Regions from separate parts of the Streptosporangium album genome, predicted to be linked through region 4. Evidence: riboswitches for the same ligand, from Rfam matches in the RefSeq annotation. Region 4 holds a riboswitch; each other region holds the start of a gene.

Region 1 (5,545 bases), on a different contig from region 4:
TAGGGGGTCGCCCGGAGGTCGAACCTGGCGAATCCTCTGCCGCCCCGTCCCGGACTCCGGTGCCCGGCGGTCCGGCGAGGGCCGGGCCTCCGCGCCGGAGCGGGGGTGTCGACGTTCAGGGTCATCGGTCAGCCTTTCAGCGGAGGGCAGTCGACGGGCCCGGCGGGGGGACAGCCGCCGCCGGGCCCGTGCGGGACGGGATGGGGATCAGCCCGCTGCCTTGGTGCCGGCCTCGATGAACCTGGTCCAGGCCTCCCCGTAGGGGATGGAGCCCTTGTCCATGCCCTCGAGGACCTTCTCCGCCGCGGTCTTCACCTGGGCGTGCTTCTCACCCAGGAAGACGGGCAGCAGGTCCTTGACCGAGTCGCTGAAGATCTTGCCGGTGGGCGCGTCGCTGAAGAACCCGTTCTTCATGTCGGCCACCGCCGGGTCCTGCTGTCCGGACAGGGAGCTCGGGAAGGCGCCGGCCTCCTGGAAGGCCGCGACGTGGCCCTCCTTGCCGGTGAGGTAGTTCAGGACCTCGGCGGCCTCCTTCGGGTGCTTGCTCTGTGCGGGGACCGCCAGGTAGGAGCCGCCCCAGTTGCCGGCGCCGCCGGGGACCCCCGCCACATCCCACTTGCCCTTGCCCTCGTCACCGGCGTTGCCGGAGATGACGCCGAGCATCCAGGCCGGGCAGCCCATGACGGCGAAGCCGCCCTTCTTGATCGCCGCGTTCCACTCCGGGGTGAAGGAGGCGAGCTTGGCGGTCAGGCCCGCCTCGCTGTAGGACTTCACCGTGTCGAACGAGGTCTTGATGGCCGGGTTCTTGTCGATGACGAGCTGGTTGCCGGTGTCGAAGTAGGCGATGTTGCCGTTCTTCGGCGCCTCCTGCGACAGGACCACGTTGTAGAGGGTGTTGGGTCCGTCGAGGAACTTCGGGGCGCCCTTGCCGGGGTTGGCGGCCTGGAACTTCTTGCCGATCTCCATGAAGGAGGCCCAGTCCGGCCAGAGTTTGCTGACCTCGTCGCGTTCGCCCGGCAGGCCGGCCTTCTCGAGCAGGTCCTTGCGGTAGCACATGCCCATGCCGCCGATGTCGGTGCCGAGGGCGAAGAGCTTGCCGTCCTTGTTGATGCCGTTGTCCCATTTCGCGGCGGGGAAGTCGGTCTTGCGGCTGTCCAGCCCGTACTGGGCGAGGTCCGTGAAGAACTGCGGGCGGGCCTTCATGAGGCCCATCGCGCCCTCGTCGATGCCGACGATGTCCCCGGTGCCGCTGCCGGCCTGCAGCTTCTGCAGGAGCTGGGGCAGGTAGACGTCCTCGAACCGGTCGGTCAGGTTCTGGTATTTGACCTGGATGTTCGGGTGCGCCGCGTTCCACGTCTCCACGGCCTTCTTGTAGCCGAAGTTCGCGCCGCCGCCGAAGGTGTGCACGGTGATGGTCACCGGCTCGGCGGCGGGCGCGGAGGCGCCGCCGCCGGCCGCGGACTTGGCGGGCTCGTTCGAACCGCAGGAAGTGATCGCCAGGGCGGTGGCCGCCATCACCGCGACCGCGGCGAGCTTGCCATGCCGCTTGGTGTTCAACATTACGGACCCCTCTCAGGTGGTCGCCCGAATTGATGGGAGGTGACATCGCGCATCGGTCCCCGACAAACACGATGCGCGATGGGTTAGGTTCCTCAACGTTTTTTGGGAGCGCTCCCACGAAGAGTGGACGATAGGCAACCAAGGCGTCAATATGCCGAAACTCAACCGTTACATCTGGCCTGTTCGTGGGGGATTAATGACTTGATACCTCGCAAACCTCTCAGAGAGGCGCCTGGGAGCGCTCCCATCACATAGTGACGTACCGTGACATTCCGTACGGCAGAGCCGTCGTCGGGGAAAGCGGGCATCCGGGGGCTGCGGGCGGCGGGCCCCCGGAAGGCGGCGGGCCGGACGCCGGAAAGGGGCCCGGCTCAGATGAGCCGGGCCCCTTTCGGTGCCGGTGGGCCGGCCCGTCCGGAGACGGGTGGCCGTGGTGTGCGGTGCCGGTGGGTCAGCCGCTGTAGACCGGGTAGCCGTAGCCGACGACCTGGGACTTGGGCCGGACGCGCGCCTCGACCTTGCCGTTGCCGGTGTTGCCCTCGATCGTGCTGATCGTGCCGTCGCCGTTGTCCTTCTTCACGAAGCCGACGTGGTCGATCCCGCTGATGTCCTTGCCGCCCTGCCAGTCGTAGAACACGACGGCGCCGGGCTTGGCGACGTCACCCCAGTGGCCGTTGTCCTTGAACCACTGAGCGTAGGCGACGGTGTAGGCGTCCCAGCCCATGGTGGGCCGGATGCCGGCCTGATCGCCGACCCAGGAGACGAACATCGCGCACCAGGGGGCGTTGGCGTAGTCGGCCACGTTGCCGCCGTCGCGGGCGAGGGTCTCCCTGGCTCGCGGGGAGGACATGTACCAGGACTGGAACTTCGTCCCGCCGCCCTGGGCGTTCTCCGAGATGCCGATCTGGCGGGCGGCGATGTCCAGGACCTGCGAGGCGGTGACCTTGGGCAGGCGCTCGGCCTGGAGCTCGAGAGGGGTCTTGGCGACGTTGGCGGTCTTGACGACCTCCGTCGAGGGAGCACTGAGCGGGCTGTGCCCGGCGGTCTCCGCGAGGGCCGCGGGAGCCGCGAGGGTGCCGCCACCGACGAGGATGGACGCGCCGAGAAGAATGTGGGCCAGGTTACGTGACCTGGGAGTAACGCGGTTCGTGGCCATGAGGGGGAGAACTCCTTGCTTCGCTTCTCATGCCGCCTACCGGGTTAGCTGACGGGTTCGGGCTGGGAAGTGCCCTACGGCGCGAAGGCGTCGATTCACCCCAAGAAAAGTGGTTCCCCGGTTCCGCGAGATCCGCGGATTCGGCGGCCGTGCTCATGGGGCGGAGTCATCCGCTCCGATGAAGCACGGACGGGCAATGTGATGGTGGCCGCGTAGGTCTTGGTTGACCGAGGCATTCACCAGGAATGACTCGAAACTACGTGAAAGGGACGAACAATTACAAGTAGGGCACATTGCCCTGACTTGGGAATACGCCGAAATCGAGGGGGAAGCTTTGGGGTCCCGTCAGGATCGACGACTCCGGGCCAGGCGCCCGCTCGGAGCTGGAAACGCCTATGGGGAAGGCGTTCCCGGGCGGCGGCGCCACGGCGGGGCCGCCCTGTCGTAATCTCTCCCCCGGCAGTTTCGCCATCAACGTAGATCTTTTAGATAAGGGCCTCTTCACCTGCGAAAACGCCCGTCGCGCTCATGGTTTGACCTCGGCCCAGGCATGGATCAGCGGCAGCAGCACCCTGTCGACCGTGTCCTCGACGAAAGCCTCGTCCAGTGGCCTGCCGCTGATGAGCAGCCGGTGCCAGACCAGGGCCTCGGTGACCGTCCTGATCTCGCCGGGATCCGCCTTCCCCCGCAGCTCGCCCCGCTCGCGGGCGCGGGCGAGCAGCGGGGTGGTGCCGGTGATGTCGGGGCGCGGCACGTTCTCGCGCAGGGCGGCCGCCAGTTCGGGGGTGGTGAGCATGGCCGGGAGCAGTCCGAAGACCAGACCGTGCTTCTGCTCCATGGTCCGGCAGAATCCGCCCACCGCCGCCACGAGGTCACCGCGCATCGTCCCGGTGTCGGGCGGCGGTGTGACGTCGATCTCCAGATGGTTGCAGACCAGGTCCACCACCAGGGCCTCCTTGCCCGGCCAGCGGCGGTAGATCGTGGCCTTGCTCGCGCTGGCGCGCTTGGCGATCTGGTCGACGGACATGCGGTCGAACCCGACCTCGGAGAGCAGCTCCATGGTCGCGTCGAGAATCGCCCGCTCTCGCCTGGGGTCGAGACGCAAGGTGCCTCCGGTGGGCTACGAGTGCTGTGTGATCGCCTCGAATCGTACGCCTGTGAACTCCTCCGACCTCTCCCACAGCCGCCGGGCCACGCTCTCGTCCAGCGCCCTGGGGGAGGGGGTCAGTGCCTTCAGGCCGGGACCGATGAACTGACCTCCGGTCACGCGGGGAGAGGTGGCGGCGTAGAGGGAGGGGGCCGCGCCCTTGTGCGGAGGCTTGAGCACCAGCCGGATGAGGGCGTTGAGCGGTCCGGTGAGCACGCCCAGCTTCATGATGCCGGTGGCGGTGGCGCCGGGATGGGTGGCCACACTGAGCAGCCGTCCCTCCGCCCGGCGCTGCAGTTCCAGCGTGAACAGCAGGTTGGCGAGCTTCGATCTGCCGTAGGCCGAGAACCGCCCGTAGCCACGGTCGAGGCCCAGGTCGTCGAAGTCGATCTTTCCCAGGCTGTGGGCGTCACTGGAGACCGTGACGACCCGGGCGCCCGGCCTGGCCAGGAGTTGCGGCAGCAGTAGCCCGGTCAGGGCGAAGTGCCCCAGGTGGTTGGTGCCGAACTGCATCTCGAAGCCGTCGGCGGTGGTCCGCCGGGGGATCATGCCGACTCCCGCATTGTTGATCAATATGTCGACGGGCCCGTCGACGGCGGCGGCGAACGCCCGCACCGAGCTCAGGTCGGCCAGGTCGAGCCGTCGCAGCTCGATCCGCGCGCCCGGGACCTCCGACCGGATCGCGTCCCGGGCGGCCTCTCCCTTGACGAGGTCCCGTACGGCCATCACGACCCGGGCGCCGTGCCCGGCCAGCTGCAGGGCGGTGGGAATCCCGATGCCGCCGCCGGCGCCGGTGACCACCGCGGTGGAACCGGTCAGGTCGGGGATGTCGTTCGGAGTCCACATGACGTGCTCCTCTGAGACGTGAGATTAGATGTACGAAACCGTTCCGTACACTACGGTAGGCCGTCCCGCACCGGACGCGCAAGCGGGTGTACGCGCGTGTTCACCCGTAGTTCCCGGGCGCGTAAGCCGTCCCGGTTACGGTGAGGCGGTCGTGAACGGGTCATCGCCCGGCGTGGAGGACGGTCGAGACCACGCGCGGGAGCAGAGTTCGGCCGTCGCCTGGGTGGAGTCACCGCTGCAGATGCTCTGCGCCGTGGAGGCCTGCCACGCCGGGCTGCTCGGCGCCCACGCCCGGGTGGTGCCCCGTGCGGGGCTGCGCCCGCTCGCCGTCACCGGCCGGGAGATCTCCCGGCTGGACCTTCCTCCGGGGCTGGAGATGGCACCGCCCGAACCCGAGATGCCCAGGCCCCGGCGGGGCGCGGCCTGGGCGGCCGGCGACGCCTTCTCCGGAAAGGTCCAGGCGGGCTGGCTCACCGCCCTGCCCGGCCGGATCGTGATCGTCGACGACGGCCTGGCCACCATCAGGCTCCTGGAACTGCTCACCGGCCGGATCTGGACCCCGCTGCTACGGGCCCGTGCCACCGCCGGCCCCCTGCGGGCCGCCCTCGGAACGGCCGCCGGCCTGCGGCTGCGCGCCGCCGCCCGATCCGGCAGGCTGTCGGTCTTCACCGCCCTGCCCGTCCCCGACGAGCTGGCGCGGGCCGTACGGGACAGGGGAGCGGAGCTGATCACCCACGACTTCGCCTGGCTGCGGTCACAGCCCCTGCGCAGGCCCCGTCCCGAGGAGCGCACCGTCGTGCTGGGCACCTCGCTGGTCCGCAACGGCCTGATCCACC
Region 2 (5,545 bases), on a different contig from region 4:
TCACCGACAGCCGCTTCTGCATGGAGACGAACACGGCCGGGGCCCTGGTCAGGTCCAGCGCGTGCACGTCGGCGCGGGCCTCGATCTGCCTGCTCACCAGGTTCTGCGCGGGGCCGGACAAGAACGTGACCAGGCTGAGCAGTCCCATGAGCAGTCCCACCGCCTTCGGATCGGCCGCCGAGTCGGAGCCGGTGCGCCGCCGTAGCGGCCTCCAGGACGTCAGCAGGTAGAGCAGGCACGCCCCGCAGGCCGCGCCCAGGCCGCCGACGAGCGTGCCGTACAGCACGTCACCGGCCTTGGCGTGGCCCAGCTCGTGCGCGACCACCAGCTCGACCTCGTCCCTGGGCGCCCGGAGCAGCGTGTCGTAGACCACGATCCTGCGGGTCGCGCCGAACCCGGAGACGTAGGCGTTGAGCGCGGTGGTCCGCCGGGAGGCGTCGGCCACCAGGACATCCTCGACGGGCACCCCGTCGCGGGCGGCCATGGTGAGCAGGTCGTCGCGGAGCTGCCCGGCGGGCATCGGCGTGAAGTCGTTGAAGATCGGTTCGACCACCACCGGGTAGGCGAAGGAGACGACCACGGTCAGCGTGAACGCGCCGATCGCCGCGGGGATCCACCAGCGCCGGTAGCGGCGTGCCAGCGCGACCACCGCGAGCACCATGATCGCGGTCAGCGCGGTCCCGATGCCGATGTTCTTGATCCGGTCGGCGGTCCAGGACAGCCAGTCCTGGGTGGACAGGCCGAACGCGCGCAGCTGGGTCTCCGACCACATTCCCAGGGGCCAGCGCAGGACCGCCACCGCCACCGAGATGACGAGGACGCCCAGCAACGCCCTCAGCCACCACGGGCCCCTCAGCCGGCCGACGAGCCACGCGCCCAGCGGGGTGCCCACCAGGATCCCGGCCACCACCAGGGTCAGGCCGAGCGAGAGGTAGGCGGGCGCGCTGACCGCGGCGTCGAAGGTGTCGGCGCGGGCGACCTGGCCGGGGGTGAAGTCACGGGCCGGGTCCGGGACGAGAGGCGGGGCTGTGGCGGGCAGGACCCGCCAGGGCGTGGTGAACGCCACGACCGCCAGCGTGACCACGCCGAGGGCGGCCAGCGCCCACCCCGCCGCCCGGATATCCGGGCGCGCCTCCGTCATGGTTCGCGTCATTCCAGTTCCCTCCGGAGGTGATCACGCCACGCGGCGGTGAGCTCCGCCTGCGACAGGCCCAGCGCGCTGCCGACATCGCTACCGTAGAGCCTCACCAGTGCCTTCTCACCGAAGCGCTCCGCGATGTAGCGGCAGGCGAGCCACGCCTCCTCGTAGGCCTGTGCCAGCCTCGGGGCGCCGGGGGCGAAGTCGGCGGCCACGGGCAGCCGGGTGGGCAGCAGGCCCGCGCGCACCTCCTGGGCGAGTTCGGCGGCGGCCTCGCGGACCCCGATCCCGGAGTCGCGGTATCCCACGTAGTCGGCGAACCCCTCCGACAGCCACATCGGCACCCGGCCGCCCCGGGTCGCCCCGGTGGCCAGGTGCGTGAGCTCGTGAGCGATCACCACGTCCCGCCCCGTCTCGTTGAGCCTCGCGTAGCCCGACGGCAGGACGATCACCCGGTCGGAGGTGGCCATCGCGGCCAGGCCACGGGTGCTTCCGGCGCCCGCGAGCGCCGCCGCCTCCGCGTCGGTGGCGGGGAAGAGGATCACGGCCCGGACCGGTCCCCAGATCCGCCCGACGGCCCGGCGGGCGCGGTCGGCTCTGGAGGCCAGGTCGCGCAGGCGCGCGGGCGGGACATGGTGGCCGATCACGACGGAGTCCTCACCGCGGACCACGGTGGCGGCGCCGGGCCACGGGCCGCGCGTCTCCCCCGAAGGCGGCTCCGCCCCGGTGACCAGGCCTGCGCTCATCAGCGCCAGCATCCCGGTGAGCACGGCGCGGCGCCCTCTCGGGACGGACATATGAGCCGATGCTACTTGACGGACATGGAGCGGCCCCGTCCGTCCCCGGGAGGACGGACGGGGCCGGATTCCCTCGGTCAGCCGCCGGGGCGGACCGCTCCGGCGAAGGAGGACTTGTAGTACCCCTTCAGGCTCACGGACCGGACCGTCTTGCCGCTGCTCGGCGAGTGCACCATCTTGCCCTTGCCGACGTACATGCCCACGTGGCCCTTGCCGTAGAAGAACATCAGGTCACCGGGGCGCAGACGGCTCCACGAGACCTTCTTCCTGACGGCGCGGTACTGGCTGGTCGTGATCCTGGGGAGGGTCACACCGGCCTTGCGCCACGCGTACTGGACGAGCCCGGAGCAGTCGAACGCGCCGGGACCGGAGGCTCCCCACCGGTACGGATCGCCGATCTGCTTCCTGGCCGCCGAGACCGCCTTACCGGCCTTCACCTTCTGCAGTGCGGCTCTGCTCAACGTGGTCTTCTTGGCCTTCGCCTTCTTGGCGCTGCTCCGCGCCGCGGCGGCGGGGGCCTGAACCGTCCTCTCAACCTGAGAGTCGGTGCTTCTGACCTGGAGAGTGGGCCCGGTGTCGGCCGTCGCCTGTGCCGTCGTGGATCCCAGCACGACCGCTCCCGAGGAAGCGGTCAGAGTGAGTACGGCACCGCCCAGGGAAAGGCGGGCAAGGCGCGACAGACGGGGGTTACGCAGGGTGGTAGACAGGATTTCTCCTTGGGACTTCCACTGATGCCTACCGGGTTAGCTGACGGATTCGGGCAGGGAAGTCGCCCTACGGCATGACATATGCCGATTCACCCCTGGCCCTCCTCTGAGGGCCCATGGGTCCCCGGTTCCGCGCCTCCTGGCTGCACGGATTCGGCAGGCCGCCGCGACGGGGATCAACCCCTCGGGGGAGCGACGGCCGGTTGGATTTCTAACGGAACGCCTGCTCCGGGGAGCAGGCGCGCAATGCGGTGACATGGCGTGTCACCGCGACGCCAGAAGCTACCTCGAACACCATATTTCGGCAAAGCAATGCCATGAATACGGAGATCGATAAAGCTCTTCCCCACCTCGTGATCATTGCGTGATATGCGGTTCCCTCATCCGGATATGACCCTCGTCACATTCCACGGATCATGATCCAAAAAACGCCACTCCTGTAACATTTGTCACATCAGGTTTGATCTCTTTCTCTCCGGCCCGCGGAACGGCCGTCCTATACGTCTAGATCGCCGCGAAGTCGCCGCCGAACCTCCGGCACCGGCCAGGGGGCAGGGAAGCGACGGGCCGGCGAGCGTTGCGGCCTTCATCGCTTCCCGGAAGATCGAGCATGACGGACGGGAATGGTCACACCAAGGTGGTCCAGTACGACCAGAACCGGATGCCGATCAGGGTGATGACGCCAAGGGACCAGATGGTGAGGGCGACCGCGTGGTAGCCGATGACCGCCCCGATCGCGCGGCGCACACCGGCGGGGACGGGCAGGTGGCGCCGGGCGAGGTTGTGCAGGGTGACGTACCAGAAGATTCGTCGCCGAGACCATGCGTGCCGCCCTCGACGAAGCCGGCGATCTCGAAGCGGCGGTGAACCGTTTCGTCGGCACGGTGTCGCCCGAGGTGGCCGCGGCCCTTCGGGACGCGCTCGAGGGGCGAGACGGAGTTGCTCCGTGATCCTCTGGTTGATCTCCGCGGGGATCTCGCTGACGCCCGTCGTGCTCGGCGGACGGGTGGCCGAACACTTGGCCGCCGCACCGTGGACTCATCGGTGTCCCCGTGCCGCGCTCGTCCTCTGGCAGGCCATCGGCCTGTCCGGCGGGCTGGGAGCGGTCGGAGTGGGCCTGGTGGCCGCAGCCGCGCCGCTGGCCGTGCTCTTCCCGCACGGCATGCACACGCTGGTCTGGCAGATCACTCCTTCCTCCACGACGCCTACGTCCTGCCGAGTGAAGAGCCCGTGGCGTACTGCGTCCCAGGACGACATGCCCGCATCGTGCTGAGCCAGGGGACGCTGGACCTACTGAGCCCGCGAGAACTGCAGGCCGTGATCAGGCACGAGCGCACGCACGAGGCCGCCATGACCTCATCCTGCTGCCGTTCATCGCGCTGAGCCAGGCGTTTCCCTGGCTGAGCGCAGCTCGGACGGCCCGCGAGGTCGTCCCGGTGTTGCTGGAGATGCCGGCAGACGACCAGGCCCGCCGCGCCCACGGCGAGCTGTCGCTGGCTCGCGCCCTGGTGCGGATGGGCCACCCCCGCGGCCGGCCCGGCGGAGGCGGGACGCCGGCCCTGGCGGACAAGGCGGTCGTCCACCGGGTGGAACGCCTTCTCGACCAGCGGGACAAGCGGTCGGACTGGGCACCTGCCGCCGCCTATTCGACAGCCGGCATCCTGCTCAGCGGGCCCCTTGCCGTACTGGTGGCGCCCCTGCTCTGCATCACCGTCTGGCGCGTCTGACGGGGAACCGCGGGGGTCTGCAGAGGAGCCTCGGCCTCCCGGAACAGGAGGCCCTCCACAGACGCGCAGGTCAGGGGCGGACGGCTCCGACCACGCGACGGCCGTAGGAGGACAGCGGGACGACCTTGACGACGTCTCCGGTCTGGGGGGCGTGGACGATCTTCCCACCACCCGCGTACATGCTCACGTGCCCCAGCCCCTCGCTGAAGATGAGGTCCCCCGCCTGGAGCTCGCTCAGCGACACCTTACGGCTCGCGCCCCAGCTCCACTGCTCCCAGGTCGTGCGGGGGAGGCTGACGCCGCCGTTGCGCCAGGAGGCCTGGATGAGGCCCGAGCAGTCCCAGCCGCCCGGGCCCGTGCCGCCGTACCGGTACGGCTTGCCGACCTGGGCGAAGGCGAAGCTCAGGGCCGCCCTGGCGTTGCCCGAGGCCGGACCGTTGTACTTGAGCCCGGTGCTGTTGGGGTTTCCCGGCTGGAAGGCGTTGAGCTTGTTCAGCAGGGCGGTCTGGGACTTCACCATCTTGTCGGCCTTGGCCTTCGCCTCGGCCAGCTCGTCGCGCGTCGCGTCGGCCTCGGTCAGGGCGGCCTTGGCCTTGTCGCGATTGACGCGCAGCACCTTGTTCGCCTCGTCGAAGGCGTCCAGGGTCAGGGCGCGGGAGGTGGACATCTGGTCGACGGCGGCCAGGCCGTTGAGCAGCATGGTGGGATCGGGCTGGTTGATCATGCCCTCCCAGCCGCTCACGCTGCCGAGCTGGTAGGAGTTGACGGCCATGGTGACGAGCCCCTTGCGCAGGCCGGCGACCTTGGCGTTCTGACGGTTGAGGTCGCCGTTCAGCGTCTCGTACTTCTTGCGGGCTCGCTTCAGCTTCTCGCCGGCCTGGTTGTACTTCTCGACGACCTTGTCGGCCTGCTCGTTGAGCTTCTCCAGCTTCTTCTTGGCCTCGGCCACGGTCGGCTTCGGCTCCGCGAAGGCGCCGCCGATCGGCAACAGCAGGAGCGCGAGAGCCAACCCTGCGGCAATCGGCATCCGCCCGAATCCAACCGGCATACCCGCCACGGCCACAGCATCGCCTCCCAGTGCAAAGACCTGGGCGGAATAGTACAGAACAAGTAAGGGTTAGCTCACCTTTTTGGCCGTTTTACTCCTTACGGGCAGGTGGCAATCGCGCAGACTTT
Region 3 (5,545 bases), 1.9 Mb from region 4:
CCGTGACCGGGGGTATGGACCTGTGAGCTGGCTCTTCCTGATCGGGGTCATCGTCTTCGCTCTGGGGCTGGTGGTGTCGATCGGGCTGCACGAGATCGGCCACCTGGTGCCCGCAAAGCGGTTCGGTGTCAAGGTCACGCAGTACATGATCGGCTTTGGGCCGACCATGTGGTCATGGCGCCGGGGCGAGACCGAGTACGGCGTGAAGTGGATCCCGTTCGGCGGCTACATCCGCATGATCGGCATGCTCCCGCCCCGCCCCACCGACGACCCCAACAAGGTGCGCTCGGCCGCCACCGGACCATGGCAGGGCTTGATCGAGAACGCCCGCGAGGTCGCGCTGGAAGAGGTCCAACCGGGAGATGAGGGCCGGGTCTTCTACCGCAAGCCCTGGTGGCAGAAGGTCATCATCATGAGCGGCGGCCCGGCGATGAACTTCGTGCTGGCGTTCATCATCTTCGCCATCGTCATCATGGGCTTCGGTGTCCCGGTGCTGAAGCCGGTCGTGTCGGGGATGACCAAATGCGTCATCCCCTACAGCGAGTCACTGAAGCCGGGCCGGGTGTGCACCCCGGCCGACCCGCCGACGCCGGCGGCACAGGCGGGTGTCAAACCCGGCGACACGATCGTGGCGTTCAACGGCGTGCCGGTCTCCTCCTGGGAGGAGGCCACCAAGAAGATCAGGGCCAACGGGGCCGGACCCATCGCCCTCGGCATCGTGCGGGACGGGAAACCGCAGACACTGAACGTCACCCTGATCTCCCAGGACCGGCCGGTGGTCGACGACCCGGAGAAGATCGAGAAGAACGTCGGCTTCCTGGGCGTCGCACCCACGCAGGTCATAGAGAGACAGAACATCGGCTACGTGGTCGGCCACATGGTGGACCTCACCGGCAGGGTCGCCGAGTCGATGGTCAACCTGCCGCAGAAGATGGTCGGCGTCTGGAACGCCGCCTTCTCCGGGGACGAACGCGACCCCAACGGTCCGGTCGGCGTGGTCGGAGCGGGCCGGATCGGCGGCGAGATCGCCGCGTCCTCCGCTCCTGCCGAGAACAAGTTCGTCGCCCTGCTGAGCCTTCTCGCCGGATTCAACCTGGCCATCGGCATGTTCAACCTGATCCCTCTGCTGCCGCTTGACGGCGGCCACGTCGCCGGTGGGCTCTGGGAGGGGATCAAGCGAGCCTTCGCCCGTGTCACCCGCAGGCCGGAGCCGGCGCACGTGGACATCGCCAAGGTGCTCCCGCTGACCTACGCGCTGGCCTTCACGATGATGATCCTGTTCGGCCTGCTCCTCTACGCCGACCTGGTGAACCCCATCCGTCTCACCGGCTGATCCGCCGGGCCGCGTCGGACGCGGGGCAGGCGGGTCCCGCGCCGGTAGAGTTGCTCCGTGAGGGACGGGACGCCGGGAGCGGCGATCGACGTGGCGCTGTTCCGGTTGCGCCGCATCTGGGCGCGGCCACTGCGCGCACGCAGGTCGACGGACCCGCAGAGGCCGGTGCAGCTGTCGAACGTGATGGTCGTCCACGCCGTGCACAAGCTGAGTCTCGACCTGTCCGAGGTGACCGTCGGCGCCGTCGCCGAGCAGCTGGACGTGGATCCGTCCACGGCCAGCAGGCTGGTCAACGACGCCATCGGCGCGGGGTTCGTGGAGCGCGAGGAGTCGGAAGTGGACGCCCGGCGTGCCCGGCTGGTGCTGAGCGGCCGGGGGCACCGGGTGCTGGAGGTCGTCGTCCGCCACCGGCGTATCTACCTGGACGGCCTGATCGCCGACTGGGACGAGACCGATCGTGAGGTCTTCGCCCGGCTGCTCACCCGCTTCGCCGCAGCGGCCGTGGCCCACCCGGCGGACCTGGCCGACCTCGATCAGGTGATCGCTGGGGCGGTTGAGGGAGCCGGAGAATCCACTACTCCCCGGTGACGCCGTCGATCTGCTCACGGATGATGTCGGCGTGGCCGTTGTGCCGGGCATACTCCTCGATCATGTGGATGAAGATCCAGCGCAGCGAGACGTCCTCTCCCTTGCGCTGCTGCTTGCCCACGGTCTCAAGGGACAGTCCTGCGGAGAGTTCGCGGGCGCGGGCGATCTCGGTATGCCAGCGGGCGAACGCCTCCCCGGCGGAGGCGGTGTCCACCAGGTCGAAGTCGCCGTCGGGCTCCTGGTCGGTCCAGTAGATCCCCGGGCTGTTCTCGCCGTTGAGGATGTTACGGAACCAGTGGCGTTCCACCTCGGTCAGATGGCGGACCAGTCCCAGCAAGGAGAGCGTCGACGGCCCGGCCGCGCGCAGCCGGAGCTGCTCCTCCGACAGCCCGGCGCACTTGACGGCCAAGGTCTCCCGATGCCAGTCCAGCCATGAGCGCAACATGGGGAGTTCGTCGGCGACATAGGGGGGATCAACGCGATTGTCAGCCATGAGGCCCCATCATGACCGCGCGCGTGGCCACTGTCACATCTTTTTTCATCGGACGCGCCCGGCTCAGAGCATCGAGATGTGGACGTGGTCGAAGTGATTGGCGGTGACACCGCCGCGGTCAGACATGGAGCTCCAACCGGAGCCTGAGTTGATGCGCTGGCGCCAGATCACGTATTTGACACCGAGGGTGGCCCTGTTCTCGATGGCCCAGGCGGCGATCTCGTCGCCGAGGGTGACATGGGCCGCGGAGGGCATCGACCCGCCGGTGCTCATCATGAAGTCGCAGGCCCGCCCGAGCGGGTGCTCGCCACCGTCGTTCTCGGCACGGTAGCAGCCGACCTCGTAGGGGAGGGAGAAGCGTTTCTGTACGGCTCCGCGCATGATCCGGGTGCGGTCGGTGATGTTGTCGGCGCCCGTGGGCAGCTGGGGGGCCCAGCTCCCGTCGGCGCGGCGGCCGGAGCCCGTGGGGACGAGCGTGTCGAGCTTCTCCTCGATGTCACCGATCACCTTCTCGGCCTCCTTGCGCTGGGCCTCCACCGCCTGGGTCTCCTCGGCGATCTCCTTGGTGAGCCGGGCCGCCCTGTCCGCCGCCTGTTGCCTGAGATCCCGGCTCCGGGCGAAGGCCTGCAGGGAGGTGCTCTGCTGAGCGGTGAGCTGTTCCATGATCACAGAGCCGCCCAGGTCGGCGGAGAACAGCAGTGAGGGCAGGTCGCCCGTGTTGCTCTGGTAGCGGAGCTGGGCGATGGATTCGACCTGCCGGCTGGCTTCGGCGTAGGACTCCTCGGCTCTGCGCAGGTCCGCCTTGGCCGTCACCTCGGCCTCTTGTGCCTTCTTGAGGGATTCACGTTTGGCCGCGTAGGCCTCGATGAGTTTGTCGACCTTCTTGTTCAGTGTCACCAGCTCGGCGCGGAGCTTGGACTCGTCCGGCCGGGGCTCCGCGTTGCCCGCGGTCGCGGTGCCCAGGTTGAACGTGAGGGCCAGAATCAGGGAAACGGTCAAAGCCGCATGGCGACGGAACGTGGGGGATGGAGCCGCCACGACTCTCCTCTCCTCGCGCCTGCCGGGTTAGCTGACGGGTTCGGGCTGGAGGAGGCCCTTCCACCGAAGTGGTTCACCCCAGGTGCGGTGGTTCCCCGGCTCCCGGGCGACGCGCCCGGAATTAGGCATATCGGACACAAGCTCCGATGGGTGAGGATAGTAGTGGTAAACGCTAGGTAATGCGACCCTAATCTGAGATCAATAAGTGATCATTCCGTGACAACGGACCTGAGGAGCCGTGCCGTCTCCTCGGGCAGGACGTCGTTCACGAAGGCCCCCATGGCGGCCTCCGATCCGGCGAGATACTTCAGCTTGTCGGGCGCCCGGCGGATGCTGAACAGCTCCAGATGCGCGTAGGAAAGGTCGCGGCCGACATTCGCCGGCGCCTGCTGCCAGGCCGCGACGTACGGCATGGCCACACCGAACAGTCCGTCCAGCCGGCGGAGCACGTCCGTGTAGAGCGGGCCGAACGCCGCCCGCTCGGCGGCCTCCAGCGCGCACAGGTCCGGGATCTGCCGGTGGGGGTAGAGGTGAACCTCCACGGGCCAGCGTGCCGCGGCGGGGACGAAGGCCGTCCAGTGCTCGTTCGACGCCACCACCCGGACCTCCGCCTCGCGCTCGGCGGCGAGTACGTCGGCGAACAGGTTGCCGCCCGTCCGCTCCCGGTGTCGCTCGGCCGCGCCGAGGGAGAGCCGGGTGCGCGGAGTCACGTAGGGGTAGGCGTAGATCTGGCCATGGGGGTGGGTCAGGGTGATGCCGATCTCCGCTCCCCGGTTCTCGAAGCAGAACACCTGCTCCACGCCGGGGGTCGCGGACAGCTCCGCCGTCCGGTCGATCCAGGCCTCCATGACCAGGTCGACCTGGTCGGCGGAGAGGCGGGAGAAGGACGAGTCGTGGTCGGAGGTGAAGCAGACCACCTCGCACCGGCCGACCCCCGGGCGGACCTCGCTCAACCCTCCGACCTGGCTGTAGTCGCCCGTCTGGGAGGAGAAGGAGGGGAAGCGGTTCTCGAAGACCGCCACCTCGTAGGCCCCCGAGGGGATCTCGGTCGGGTGGCCGGGAGTTGACGGGCAGAGTGGGCACTCGCTCGCCGGCGGGAGGAAGGTGCGGCCCTGGCGGTGACCGGCCACCGCGATCCACTCCTCGGTGAGCGGGTCGTAGCGCAGCTCGGAGGCCGGAGGACGGGACGGCAGGTCGCGTCCGTCGATCGCACCGCGGTCGGCGGCGTCGTCGCGGTCGAAGTAGAACAGCTCCCGGCCGTCCGCCAGGTGGGTGATCGTGCGCTTCATCGGGTGATGGCCTCGCTCTCCGGCTGCGGCTGGGTAATGATCAGCTCTCCCACCTGGGCGGCGAGCTCGTCACGGGCCTCGTCCGGCAGGCCGGAGTCGGTGATCACCACGTGGGCCTGGGCCAGCTCGGCGATCGTGCTGATCCCGATCGTCCCCCACTTGGTGTGGTCGGTGAGCACCACCAGGCGGTGCGCGGAGGCGACCAGTTCGTGGTCGGTCTCCGCCTCCAGCAGGTTGGGGGTGGTGAACCCGGCACGGGCGCTCATCCCGTGCACGCCGAGGAACAGGGTGTCCACGTGGAGCCTGCGGATCGCCGCCACGGCGACCGGGCCGACCAGCGCGTCGGAGGGCGTGCGGACACCGCCGGTCAGCACGACGGTGCGGTCGGCGCGGGGCGAGCGGTGGAAGACGTCGGCGATCCAGATCGAGTTGGTGATCACGGTCAGATCGGGCACGTCGACCAGGAAGTGGGCGAGCGTCCAGGTGGTCGTCCCCGCTGACAGCGCGATCGCCGTGCCGGGCCGGACGAGCCGGGCGGCGTGCCGGGCGATCGCCTCCTTCTCCGGTTGCTGGCGCATCGACTTGACGGCGAACCCCGGCTCCTCGGTCGAGCCGGGTCCGGCAGCGGTGGCTCCGCCGTGCACCTTCGCCACCTGTCCGCGCTCGGCCAGCACTTCGAGGTCTCTGCGGATCGTCATGTCGGACACGCCGAACTCGCGTACGAGGTCGGCGACCCTGACCCCGCCACTGCTGCGCACCCGGTCCAGAATCGCCTGCTGCCGCTGCTGGGCGAGCATTGACCAC
Region 4 (5,545 bases):
GATGCGCGTGCGCCGGGAGAAGCTCGACCGCCTCCGCTCCGAAGGCGTCGACCCCTACCCGGTGAATTTTCCGCGCACCGCGACCAACGCCGAGATCCGTGAAAAATATGCCGATCTCCCCGTAGACACCGCGACCGGCGACAAAGTGGGCGTTACTGGGCGGGTCATGCTCTCCCGGACCGGGGGCAAACTCTGCTTCGCCACCATCCGTGACGGCTCCGCCGACCTCCAGGTCATGATCTCGCTGGACAAGGTGGGGGAAGACTCCCTGGCCGCCTGGAAGCGCGACGTCGACCTCGGTGACCACGTCGGCATCGAGGGCGAGGTCATCACCTCCCGCCGTGGTGAGCTGTCCATCCTCGCCGACCGCTGGGCGATCACTTCAAAGTGCCTGCGCCCGCTGCCGGAGAAGCACGCCGGGCTCACCGACCCCGAGGCGCGGGTCCGCCAGCGTTACCTGGACCTCATCGTCAACGACGAGGCGCGGAAGATGGCCTACACCCGTAGCGCCGTCGTGCGGGCGATGCGTGACTTCTGGCACGGCGAGGGCTACCTCGAGGTCGAGACGCCGATGCTCCAGCCGATCCACGGCGGTGCGACGGCCCGGCCGTTCAAGACCCACATCAACGCCTACAGCATGGAGCTCTACCTCCGCATCGCGATCGAGCTCTACCTCAAGCGGCTCGTGGTGGGCGGGATCGAGAAGGTCTTCGAGATCAACCGCAACTTCCGCAACGAGGGCGCGGACGCCACCCACAACCCCGAGTTCACCATGCTCGAGGCCTACGGGACGTATCTCGACTACAACGACATGGCCGACCTGACCCAGCGGATGATCCAGAGCGCGGTCGTGGCCGCCCTCGGCCACTCCGTGGTGACCCACGAGGGTCAGGAGATCGACCTGGGCCTGCCCGAGTGGCCGAGGATCACCCTCTACGGAGCGGTGTCGGAGGCCCTGGGGCAGGAGATCACCACCGAGACGCCGCTGGAGCAGGTCCGCAAGCACGCGGACACGCACGACATCCACTGGGACCCGAAGTGGGGCCAGGGCAAGCTCGTTCAGGAGATCTTCGAGGAACTCGTCGAGCACACCCTCATCCAGCCCACGTTCGTCATGGACTACCCGCTGGAGACCTCCCCGCTGACCCGCCAGCACCGCGACAATCCGCTCCTCACCGAGAAGTGGGACCTGATCGGGTTCGGCACCGAACTCGGCACCGCCTACTCGGAGCTGGTCGACCCGGTCGAGCAGCGCCGCCGCCTCACCGAGCAGTCCCTGCTCGCCGCCGGGGGCGACCCCGAGGCCATGCAGCTTGACGAGGACTTCCTCACCGCCCTGGAATATGCCATGCCGCCCACCGGTGGCATGGGGCTCGGTGTGGACCGTCTCGTCATGGCCTTCACCGGCAGAAACATCCGCGAAACGATCCTGTTCCCCCTGGTCAAGCCAGCAGGCTGAGCCGGGCGGGGCGTGACCGTTCCCCATGCGGGCGGTGCCGGGGCCAGACCCGGCGCCGTCGCGAGGGCCTGCGCCCGGCTGGGCCCGTACGGCCTGCGGGCCCAGCCGGGGTAAGTCGGCATCGGGAACCCCGTCCGGACTCAGCGCGGTTCCGGCAACGGGTCCGCCGGTCTCACGGGAGTGCGGGCGAGCCCTGCCATCAGCCAGCGCAGTGACTCGGTGAACAGCTGGGGCGGCACTGCGGCGCGGTCGACGCGGCGCTGCATGACGAGCCCCTCGAAGAGTCCGATGATCGCGGTCGCCACGAGGGCGGGATCGTGTCCCCCGCAGTGCGGGGCCACCAGGCGGGCGACCGCCGCACGGGGAGCCCACCAGCGGGCGGCCAGACGGTCGAGTAATTCCGGCCGGGTCAGCGCATAGCGCAGAAACTCCATTTCCAGCGTGCTCCGTACCGTGTGATGATCAGCCACTCCAGCCAGATATGCCCCAAATGCCGCAAAGGTGGTCTCGTCTCCCTCCCATTGGGAGGCGATTTCCCCGACGTGGTCAAGGGGGTGGGAGACCCGCTCGTCAAAGAGCGTGAGGAAGAGCTCGTTCTTTCCGGCGAAATGGGAGTAGAGGGCACCGACCGTGTGGCCGGCCCTGAAGGCGATCTCGTCGACGGAGGCGCCGGCGAAACCTTGTTCTGCGAAGACTTCGGCCGCTGCGGACAACAGACGCTTGCGGGTGCGTGCCTTGGCTTCGCTCCGGCTTAACCGCAAAGGCACCGACATATCATGAGTACTTCACGTAGCGGCCGCTATGTCAATAGCGTCCGCCACCTCTATGGAGAAGAGAACTTGACGACCTTTGAACAAGGCGTTTACCGTTCCTGACGGGCGGCATTGATTCCAACATACTCACGCCTGAGTTTCAGAGCGGGGGGAGCGACTCTAGATGGCATATCCGGAAGTGGATTCCCGTCGCGACGACAGACTCCTGGGCGCGGGCGAGATCGGTCTCAGTGACGAAGATCTCGTGCTCCTGGCAGAACTTGCCAAGGGCGTCACCGTGGACCGGGTGGGGCGTCGTCTCGACATCAGTGGCCGGACCGTCCGGCGCAGGCTCCGCGGGATCTGCGACCGCATCGGCGTGGCCACGGCGATCGAGGCCGTGGCCTGGGCCGCTCGCCGCCGACTGATCTAGGTCCTGTCCCGGTCGCCCGCCTCAGTCCGCGATCCGCACGCCGCCGGCGAAGGGGCGGTTGTCGATCGAGGCGATGTGGATGACGTCACCGGTCTGCGGGGCGTGGACCATCATGCCCGCGCCGATGTAGATCCCGACGTGGTGCAGGTCGCTGTAGAAGAAGACCAGATCGCCGGGGCGCAGCTGGTCTCTGGACACGTGGGTGCCCGCGGTCCACTGGTCACCGGTGTAGTGAGGCAGGCTGATGCCGACCTTCTGGTAGGCCCACATGACCAGGCCGGAGCAGTCGAAGGAGCCGGGCCCCTCGGCGCCCCAGACGTACGGCTTGAGCTGCTGGGTGAGCGCCCAGCGGGCGGCCTCGGCGGCCTTGCCGCTGCCGACGATCGGCACGCTGATCCGCACCCTGCTGCCTATGGTGGTCTTGGCCCGGCTGCGCACCTCGCTGAACAGGTTGCTCTCGACCTTGGCGACCAGACGTTCGATCTTGGTGCGCTTGGTGCCGATCTCCTCGAGGAGTCCCTTCACCTCGGCGGTCCGGGCCTTGGCGCTGGCCTGGGCCCGCTCAGCGTTCTTGATCGCCTGGGCGACCTGGGCGACCTCCTCGCTCTGTTGCTGCTGGAGGGCGTAGCTCGTGGTGGCCCGGTCGAGGAAGGCGTCGGGATCGTTCGACTGGGTGAAGGCGAGAGCCGAGCCCAGCCCGCCCGACATGTAGGAGCGCTGCGCCAGGAGGGTGGCCTTGGTGCGGCGGGAGGCGAGCTCGGACTCGCTGCCGGCGAGGGTCTTCTTGGCCGTCTCCGCGGCGCGCTGGGCCTGCTTGAGCTTGACGCGCCCGCCGTTGTACTGCTCGCTCAGCGTCTCGATCTCGGTGTGCAGCTTCTCGGCCTGCTTGGCGAGTTCCTTCAGGTTGGGCTGCGGGTCGGCGGTGGCCGCGACCAGAGGGGTGCCGAGGGTCAGGGAGGCGAAGGCCAGCCCGATGACCGCCATCCGGCAGGTGAGTCCACGTGAGACGTGTTCCCGGCGGGCATGTCTACCCTCGCGCTTTCCCTCAGGGTTGCGCGTGCGCTTCACCAACAGGCTCCTCTCTCGGCCGCCTACCGGGTTAGCTGACGGGTTCGGGCCGGAGGCAGCCCTACCGAGGTGCCGGTGGCACCTCGGATTCACCCCAGGGACGTGGAGGGTGGGTCCCCGGTTCCCCGGTTCCGGGGATTCGGCGGGTCAGCTCTTTACCCTGCTGACATCGAGCACGGACATTAGTGCAATTGGAGGTTCATGCTCAACCAGAACTACAAACTCGGTAGAGGTTTCACAACTGGCACGTCACGGCGAGATCACACATCTTCATGATCAACATGCGCATTACGCTGGTTTTATCCGTCTTTTGAGTGCTCATGACGGAAGTCTTCGCAGGTCCAGAGCCCCGTGAAAGGCGGATTCCGACTCTTGCCGAGGCAGCCGGCCCGGCGTGGCCACTGAGCCACCGCAGGCCATCTGGTGTCTGCGAGGTGGGAGTTAAGGGTGAGCCGTAACTCGAGAGAGTTGAGGACGTACGCTGATCGGTCATGGAGCAGGTTGCGGAGCACTCCCCTACGCAGGCCGTACACGGCACCGGGAAAGCAGGTCAGGAGGCCGGGCCCGGGGGCGGAAGTGCAGACCCCGAGCGGGACCACCGGGAGGCCGAGGCCGACGAGGCCACGGTCCGGGTGCGGCGCGCCCGCACCCGGGACGTGCGTGTCATCCGGCGGCTCGTCGACACCTACGGGGGCGCCGGCCGCCGCCTCCTGGAGAAGGCCACGGTCACCCTGTACGAGGACGTCCAGGAGTTCTGGGTCGCCGAGCAGACGGGTGCCGTGGTGGGCTGCGGGGCGCTCCACGTGCTCTGGGAGGACCTCGCGGAGATCCGCACCGTCGCCGTCGACCCCGGCTGCCGGGGGCTGGGCATCGGCAACCGGATCGTCTCGGAACTCATCCGCACCGCCGGCGAGCTCGGGCTGCGCAGGGTCTTCTGCCTCACCTTCGAGGTCGGATTCTTCGCCCGGCACGGATTCCGGGAGATCCAGGGCACACCCGTCTCCCCGGAGGTCTACGCCGAGCTTCTCGCCTCCTATGACGAGGGTGTCGCGGAGTTTCTCGACCTGGAGCATGTCAAGCCGAACACCCTGGGAAACACCCGGATGCTGCTCCACCTGACCGAGGACCAGCGCTGACATTGCCGTGGCGGTTACTGATCGGAAAGATGACTGTTGATACCTATGTCGATACCTTGTGCTGCAGCAAGCATGTGCGTCTCACATATGCCACATGCGCAGTCGAAGTGAGGTGACGCGGTGAGCATCGGACAGCCGCCGTACCAGGATGATCCCGACCGCGATCGCACACCGTCGGGACAGCCGGAGTACGGGCAGCACAGTGGGGGCCGAGACCATGACGAACACGACCCCGATGTAACGATTGTGGGATACCGAGCGGAGGCGTCACAGCCGCACACCGGTCCGGGACAGGCCCAGCCGGGGTACGGGCAGCAGCAGTACGGCCAGCAGCCGGGGTACGGACAGCAGCCGGGGTACGGCCAGCAGCAGCCGTACGGCCAGCAGCCGGCTCAGGAGCAGTCCCCCTACGGCCAGCAGCCCGCCCAGCCGGGCTACGGCCAGCAGCAGCCTGGGACGGGCCCCTACGGCCAGCCGGGCTACGGCCAGCAGTCTCCCTACGGGCAGCCCGCCCAGGAGCAGTCCTATGGCCAGCAGCAGCCGTACGGCCAGCAGCCGGCTCAGGAGCAGTCCCCCTACGGCCAGCAGCCCGCCCAGCCGGGTTACGGCCAGCAGTCGGGCTACGGACAGCAGCAGCAGTACGGCCAGCAGCCGGGTACGGGTCCCTACGGCCAGCAGCCCGCCCAGCCGGGTTACG

What was found. Region 4 has a riboswitch for cyclic di-AMP ahead of FHR32_RS45925 (C40 family peptidase). Riboswitches for the same ligand answer to the same signal wherever they lie in the genome.
Region 1: it holds a riboswitch for cyclic di-AMP, as region 4 does, so the genes downstream of both, FHR32_RS39225 (CHAP domain-containing protein) here and FHR32_RS45925 (C40 family peptidase) in region 4, are expected to answer to the same signal.
Region 2: it holds a riboswitch for cyclic di-AMP, as region 4 does, so the genes downstream of both, FHR32_RS27425 (C40 family peptidase) here and FHR32_RS45925 (C40 family peptidase) in region 4, are expected to answer to the same signal.
Region 3: it holds a riboswitch for cyclic di-AMP, as region 4 does, so the genes downstream of both, FHR32_RS03570 (coiled-coil domain-containing protein) here and FHR32_RS45925 (C40 family peptidase) in region 4, are expected to answer to the same signal.

The regions. Positions count from the first base shown of each region.
Region 1 covers NZ_JACHJU010000006.1:90,891-96,435, forward strand. Annotated here, with positions in the region: gene FHR32_RS39215 (carbohydrate ABC transporter permease) at 1-125, opposite strand, end outside; gene FHR32_RS39220 (ABC transporter substrate-binding protein) at 208-1,560, opposite strand; gene FHR32_RS39225 (CHAP domain-containing protein) at 2,012-2,716, opposite strand; cyclic di-AMP (ydaO/yuaA leader) riboswitch at 2,736-2,872, opposite strand; gene FHR32_RS39230 (TetR/AcrR family transcriptional regulator) at 3,243-3,821, opposite strand; gene FHR32_RS39235 (oxidoreductase) at 3,837-4,709, opposite strand; gene FHR32_RS39240 (hypothetical protein) at 4,861-5,545, shown strand, end outside.
Region 2 covers NZ_JACHJU010000002.1:785,924-791,468, reverse strand. Annotated here, with positions in the region: gene FHR32_RS27435 (M48 family metallopeptidase) at 1-1,153, opposite strand, end outside; gene FHR32_RS27430 (hypothetical protein) at 1,150-1,935, opposite strand; gene FHR32_RS27425 (C40 family peptidase) at 2,013-2,546, opposite strand; cyclic di-AMP (ydaO/yuaA leader) riboswitch at 2,653-2,811, opposite strand; gene FHR32_RS46155 (hypothetical protein) at 3,464-3,592, shown strand; gene FHR32_RS27420 (hypothetical protein) at 3,589-3,915, shown strand; gene FHR32_RS47370 (M48 family metalloprotease) at 3,873-4,025, shown strand; gene FHR32_RS27410 (M48 family metalloprotease) at 4,079-4,369, shown strand; gene FHR32_RS27405 (C40 family peptidase) at 4,440-5,396, opposite strand; gene FHR32_RS27400 (hypothetical protein) at 5,516-5,545, opposite strand, start outside.
Region 3 covers NZ_JACHJU010000001.1:772,503-778,047, reverse strand. Annotated here, with positions in the region: gene FHR32_RS03585 (M50 family metallopeptidase) at 23-1,333, shown strand; gene FHR32_RS03580 (MarR family winged helix-turn-helix transcriptional regulator) at 1,391-1,921, shown strand; gene FHR32_RS03575 (DinB family protein) at 1,908-2,414, opposite strand; gene FHR32_RS03570 (coiled-coil domain-containing protein) at 2,478-3,413, opposite strand; cyclic di-AMP (ydaO/yuaA leader) riboswitch at 3,455-3,590, opposite strand; gene galT (galactose-1-phosphate uridylyltransferase) at 3,662-4,741, opposite strand; gene FHR32_RS03560 (DeoR/GlpR family DNA-binding transcription regulator) at 4,738-5,538, opposite strand.
Region 4 covers NZ_JACHJU010000001.1:2,641,968-2,647,512, reverse strand. Annotated here, with positions in the region: gene lysX (bifunctional lysylphosphatidylglycerol synthetase/lysine--tRNA ligase LysX) at 1-1,459, shown strand, start outside; gene FHR32_RS12500 (TetR/AcrR family transcriptional regulator) at 1,600-2,226, opposite strand; gene FHR32_RS12495 (helix-turn-helix domain-containing protein) at 2,396-2,644, shown strand; gene FHR32_RS45925 (C40 family peptidase) at 2,666-3,712, opposite strand; cyclic di-AMP (ydaO/yuaA leader) riboswitch at 3,718-3,867, opposite strand; gene FHR32_RS12485 (amino-acid N-acetyltransferase) at 4,204-4,848, shown strand; gene FHR32_RS46655 (RDD family protein) at 4,969-5,545, shown strand, end outside.